2 regions of the Klebsiella sp. NPDC088457 genome follow, and region 1 is predicted to be linked to the other one. Evidence: riboswitches for the same ligand, from Rfam matches in the RefSeq annotation. Region 1 holds a riboswitch; the other holds the start of a gene.
What was found. A riboswitch is a leader RNA that binds a small molecule or an ion and turns the genes downstream of it on or off. The one in region 1 is predicted to bind thiamine pyrophosphate.
Positions count from the first base shown of each region.

Region 2: another riboswitch for thiamine pyrophosphate. It lies ahead of thiC (phosphomethylpyrimidine synthase ThiC); the one in region 1 lies ahead of ACI2JR_RS00145 (TenA family protein).

Region 1 covers NZ_JBJDNH010000001.1:26,286-29,492, reverse strand. Annotated here, with positions in the region: gene ACI2JR_RS00150 (ABC transporter ATP-binding protein) at 1-692, opposite strand, end outside; gene ACI2JR_RS00145 (TenA family protein) at 689-1,384, opposite strand; TPP riboswitch at 1,451-1,552, opposite strand; gene ACI2JR_RS00140 (hypothetical protein) at 1,866-2,006, shown strand; gene ACI2JR_RS00135 (VOC family protein) at 2,029-2,400, shown strand; gene ACI2JR_RS00130 (hypothetical protein) at 2,564-2,980, shown strand; gene ACI2JR_RS00125 (RNA polymerase sigma factor) at 2,986-3,207, shown strand, end outside.
Region 2 covers NZ_JBJDNH010000051.1:6,824-10,030, forward strand. Annotated here, with positions in the region: gene hemE (uroporphyrinogen decarboxylase) at 1-293, opposite strand, end outside; gene nudC (NAD(+) diphosphatase) at 334-1,107, opposite strand; gene rsd (sigma D regulator) at 1,202-1,699, shown strand; TPP riboswitch at 1,753-1,853, shown strand; gene thiC (phosphomethylpyrimidine synthase ThiC) at 1,940-3,207, shown strand, end outside.

The DNA.
Region 1 (3,207 bases):
TCGGCCTGGCTGGCCAGCAGTACGGGATCGTCCGGCGCGCGCGGTGGTACCCCCGTCAGATGATGCGCATCGTCAATGCCTCCCGGCGGCGAAAGCACCAGCAGCCGATGGCTGAGCCGGCAGGCTTCCATCGGGTCGTGGGTGATGAGCACCACGGTACGATTCACCAGCAGCCCGGCGGCCAGGTTCTGGATTCGCGTGCGGGTAATGGTGTCCAACGCCGAGAACGGTTCATCCATTAAAACAATGGGGCGATCTTCATACAGCGTGCGCGCCAGCGCCGCCCGCTGTCGCATTCCGCCGGAGAGCGAAGCCGGGCGATCGTCGGCGCAATGGCTGAGGCCCACCTGCTCTAATAAGGTCGCCACTCGCTGGCTGTCGACCCGTTCACCGCGAAGCCGGGCGCCGAGCGCCACGTTATCGCGTACGCTCAGCCACGGATAGAGCAGATCTTTTTGCCCCATCCACGCCAGCCGCTGCGCAATGGGGAGCCCATCGCTGGCGTGCACCTGACCGTGAGTCGGGGAGGCTAATCCGGCGATAATCCGCAGCAGGCTGGTTTTGCCGGCGCCGCTGGCGCCCAGCAGCGAAATCCACTCTCCGCCGGGAATATCAAATGACAGATCCGTGAAAATCACCCGCGAACCGAAGCGCAGGCCTAACTCCCGGACCTGAATCGTGGGGGCATTCACGCCTGACCCTCCGCCGCGGCATTCAGCCCCATCTGCCAGAAGTTTGCTTCCAGGCGAGCGGCGGTGGTGAAAATGGTGCTCAGCTCGGCGAACCGCGCTTCGCCGCCGCGCTGTTGCCAGACGGTTTCCAGCAGGCCGACCGCGGCATTGACGCCGTTGAGGTAGCCCTCGTCGCCGTAGTTACGAATCCACGAGGCGTACGGGTTATCGCTGAGACGGGTGGCGGGGTCGTGAAGCAGACCGAGGCCGATTTCGGCATAGCCGGCGACGCAGGGCATCAGCGCCGTCAGGAGATCCAGCGCATCGCCGGAATGGCCGATATCCAGGACATAGCGAGTGTAATTGACCGTCTCCGCCGCTTTGTTTTCGCCGGCCATAGTGGCTTCATCGAGCCCCCAGCCCGCACAATAGCCGACATGCAGCGGCAGCTCGCCAAGGATGGCATTCATCGAGGCGGCGGCGGCGCGCATTTCCGGCAGCGTACGCAGCTTACTGACCAGCAGGGCGTAGCTGCGGGCAAAATGGATCAGAAACAGGTAATCCTGAGTCAGATAGCGTCGGAAGGCGATTTCGGGCAGGGTGCCATCGGCAAGCTGGCGTAAGAAGGGATGCGCAACGTAGCGTTCCCAGTCGCGACCGGCCTGCTGGCGCAGACGACCATAAAGACCTTGGGTAAAAACGGGAAGAATCACAGGACCTCCTGATACAAGGGGAGATCCGGGCGTGCAGAAGTATGAACAGGCAATGGCGGTAAACTGGCAAAATTGCCGACCCGTCCCTTCGCTGGCATGACCCAGATCAGGTTCAAAGGGTTCGGCTTACGCCATCTCAGCCCTCACGGGACACCCCTCGGTTGCGTCATGTTATACGGCATTCATTTTTTGATTACAATCCCGAAAGCGGTCGCCAGCGTCGCTCGGTTTGTGACGTTGTCACGAATTTTATTCGTAGAAAGCCTTTCGTCGGCAGCCTGTTGGCGTTTATATGGGCCATGCAGGTGGTTAAACCCCGTTTTTTGTCCAGAATGAAAGACAACGCCCGGCTGAAAATGAGGGCCTGATAATGCTACTGGCTATAGTCTGGACAAAGCGCGGTATACCGCCAGCAATGAAGGGGGTAATACAGTGACGTTTTATCTGGCGCAAGGCGACCGAATGTCAGGAGATAAACCGCGTGCAGCCCGATGCAAAGCCTGCCCTGAACGATGTTTGTGCTGAGAACATGATCGGCATCTATCAACAATACGCGCAGCGCCGGGCAAGCCTGCGCTCCAGGCCGCTGTTTGAAAAGCGCTGGCTGGGCCATCCGTTGTAACATATCAGCATGGAGGTGAAAAATGACCGACTCAGGACTAAAACCTTTTGCGTTTGTGCTTGCCGTCCCCGATCTGCAAAAAAACGTCGACTATTTTCGCGATGCGCTGGGTTTTACCGCGCAGTGGCCGCAAGGGGCGGACTGGCAGTTGATGGTCCGCGACGGCGTCAGGCTGATGCTCGGCCATTGCCCGGATGCCATCAGCCCCTCAGCGCTGGGCGACCACAGTTATTTTGCCTACCTCAACGTCGCCGATGTTGATGCGCTACACGATGAATGGCGGCAGAACGGGGCGCTTATCCTGCAGCCGCCGGCCGATAAGCCCCACGGCATGCGTGAATTTTTGCTGGCCACCCCCGATGGCCACCGGCTGATGGTCGGACAGGAGATTTAGCGTATTGCCGACGGTTTCGGTCGTTTATCAATAATATCAATCCGCTATGCGCCATAGCCAAGCGTATGCGTTGATTTTGTCATTTTCCTGGCAATATTTCCGTTGCTCATTCGTCTACCTCTCCACCTATCACGATTCACTACTGTAATGAGGTCATACGATGATGAGAGGTTTTGATATGCACGGGCACCACCGCGGTCGCGGCTTCGGTGGCCATCGAATGGCGAAGCCGCTGATCGTGGGTGTGGCGCTGATCGCCATCCTCGGGCTGCTGGTGATGTCGCTGTGGAACGCGCTGCTGCCGGCGATTCTCGGCGTCAAGAGCATCGGCTTCTGGCAGGCGCTGGGCATTCTGGCCCTGTCGCGCATTCTATTTGGCGGCCTCGGTTTTCGCCCTGGAATGTTCGGTATGGCGCGCGAACGGCGGCGGATGCACGAACGTTGGATGAACATGAGCCCGCAACAGCGTGAAGAGTTCGTTCAGCGCTTCAGCCAACGCGGGCCGTGCGGCTGGCGCGAGCGGCGGGAGGGGAAAGCCCCGCCGCGGGATGACGCCGCGAAAACGACGCCTGTCGAGTGAGCGAGATGAAAACCGGGATGGCGGGGGAGTCGCTGCTTATTTCGGCGCTTAACGCCTGCCGGTCACGGCTGAAAGCCTTCATTCGCGGCCGAACCTCGGTGCGCGCTGATGCGGATGATATCCTGCAGGAAGTCACTTACCAGCTGATGACCGTGGAACAACCGGTGGAGAACGTGGCTGCCTGGCTGTTCCGTGCGGCGCGCAACGAAATGACCGACCGGGCGCGC
Region 2 (3,207 bases), on a different contig from region 1:
CGCGGACCTTCGCCGGCTTCGAAATAGAGCCCCAGCCCCATCGCGTCCGGAATAGTCAGAATGTCTGAAAAGAGGATCGCCGCATCCAGCGCATAGCGACGCAGCGGCTGCAGGGTGACTTCACAGGCCAGCCCGGCATTTTTACACAGAGACATAAAGTCGCCCGCTTCTGCGCGAGTGGCCTTGTACTCCGGTAAATAGCGGCCAGCCTGGCGCATCATCCACACCGGGGTCACATCAACGGGTTGGCGCAGCAGCGCACGCAGATAACGATCGTTCTTCAGTTCGGTCATTTTGCAGTTCCTTAATGCGTCAGGCCGTCATTGTATCACGTCATTCATAGTCGGCCCGACACATTGCCACGGTATCTTCTATCAGCCGGCGCGCCACGGTTCCCGGCGGCGGCAGCAGCGGTAAATCATCGTAGCGATACCAGCCCGCCTCCAGCAGCTCTTTCTTATCGATAACAATCTCGCCGCTGTCATATTCCGCCATAAACGCGGTCATCAGCGACTGCGGGAACGGCCACGGTTGGGAAGTCACATAGCGCAGGTTTTTCACCTTCAGGCCGCTTTCTTCCATCACCTCGCGGGCAACCGCCTGTTCCAGGGTCTCTCCCACTTCGACAAACCCGGCCAGCACCGTATGTACGCCGTTGCGGTGGCGGGTATGCTGCGCCAGCAAAATAGAGTCGTCCCGGCGAATCGCCACGATCATGCACGGGGCGATTTGCGGGTAATAGCGCTCGCGGCAGTGGCTGCACAGCATCGCCCATTCGCTTTTGCTTGGCTGCATCGGATGCCCACAGTAGCCGCAGAATTTATGCGAGCGGTAAAACTCGGCCAGCTGGATGCCGCGCCCCGCCAGCTGAAACAGCCCCGGATCCTGATCCAGCACCTGACGCAACGATCCCATATCATGCCGACGATCCTGGCGCACCAGCCATACCGCTTCTCCTTGCCATTCACCGATATGCCGCGCGTGCTGTCCGACAAGATTGAAATTTCCCGCTTCGCCATGTGGTAATTCCCCGTCGGGTAACCATAATTTTTGTTCGTGGCTGACGATCCACCAGCCGCGATCTAATTTTTCAATAATACGATCCATATCTATTGCACTACCTTCGTTTTACTGGCACTTTTAACATTATATTTACATTTTGGTGAGCAACGTTATTTTTCTTAATCTTGCGGAGTCAACCATGTTAAACCAGCTGGAAAACCTAACGGAACGTCTTGGAGGCAGTAATAAACTGGTCGATCGCTGGCTGCATGTACGTAAGCATTTGCTCGTGGCTTACTACAAGCTGGTTGGCCTGAAACCGGGTAAAGAATCCTTTATGCGGCTTAACGAAAAGGCGCTGGATAACTTTTGCCAAAGCCTGGTGGATTACCTCTCCTCCGGCCATTTTAGTATTTATGAACGTATTCTTGGCGAAATGGAAGGCGACACGCCACTTTTGGCGGCCACGAAGCTCTATCCGCAGCTGGAAGCCAATACCCAGCAGATTATGGATTACTACGATTCCTGCCTCGAAAACGCCATCGATCACGATAACTATCTGGAGTTCCAGCAGGCGCTTTCCGATATTGGCGAAGCGCTGGAAGCGCGATTTGCGCTGGAAGATAAGCTGATCGCCCTCGCCGTTTCCCACAACCAGGAAGACAACATCAGCGACAATATCACGCCGACTGCTTGAGTTGTGAGCCGTTAACGAGTAGTTTACATACATTCTCCCTCGCTGGAGGGGGTTTTATCTTGTCGGAGTGCCTTAACTGGCTGAGACCGTTTATTCGGGATCCGCGGAACCTGATCAGGCTAATACCTGCGAAGGGAACAAGAGTAAACTGCTATAAGCGACCGTCCATCCAGGACCGATCGCATCTGTTACTCCATCCGTCGTCTGACAAGCCATGTCCTTTTTCATCTGGAATGAGCTATGTCTGCAACCAAACTGACCCGTAGAGAACAGCGCGAACGCGCGCAGCGCTTTATTGATACCCTCGAAGGCAGCGTCTTCCCCCGTTCACGGCGTATCTATATTCAGGGCTCGCAGGATGATATTCGCGTGCCGATGCGCGAAATCCAGCTTAGCCCCACGCTGACCGGCGGCGACAAAACCAACCCGCAGTATGAAGATAACGAAGCGATACCGGTGTATGACACCTCCGGCCCGTATGGCGATCCAGACGTTGCCATCGATGTCAGGCAGGGGCTGGCAAAGCTGCGCCAGCCGTGGATCGATGCGCGGCAGGATAGCGAGCCGTTAAACGACCGCAGCTCCCTCTACACCAAAGAGCGTCTCGCCGATGAGGGCCTCGATGCGCTGCGCTTTAGCGGCCTGCTGACGCCGAGACGAGCCAGGCCGGGGCAATGCGTTACTCAGCTCCACTACGCCCGTCGGGGAATCGTTACGCCGGAGATGGAGTTTATCGCCATCCGGGAAAACATGGGCCGGGAGCGTATTCGCAGCGAAGTGCTGCGCCACCAGCACCCGGGGGAAGGCTTTGGCGCCCGCTTACCGGAGAACATCACCGCGGAATTCGTCCGCGATGAGGTGGCCGCCGGCCGCGCGATCGTTCCTGCCAACATCAACCACCCGGAATCGGAACCGATGATCATCGGGCGCAATTTTCTGGTGAAGGTTAACGCCAACATCGGCAACTCGGCGGTGACATCGTCCATCGAAGAAGAGGTCGAAAAACTGGTGTGGTCAACGCGCTGGGGCGCCGACACGGTGATGGATCTCTCCACCGGCCGCTATATTCACGAAACCCGCGAATGGATCCTGCGTAACAGCCCGGTGCCCATCGGCACCGTCCCCATCTATCAGGCGCTGGAGAAAGTGAACGGCATTGCCGAAGACCTCACCTGGGAAGCGTTCCGCGACACTCTGCTGGAACAGGCGGAACAAGGCGTCGACTATTTCACCATTCATGCCGGCGTCCTGCTGCGCTACGTACCGATGACCGCCAAACGTCTGACCGGCATTGTCTCCCGCGGCGGCTCAATCATGGCGAAGTGGTGCCTGTCGCATCATCAGGAAAACTTCCTCTATCAACACTTCCGCGAGATTTGCCAAATCTGCGCCGCCTATGATGTCTCACTCTCGCTCGGCGACGGCCTACGGCCGGGCTCGATTCAGGACGCCAACGACGAGGCGCAGTTCGCCGAGCTGCACACCCTGGGGGAGCTGACAAAAATCGC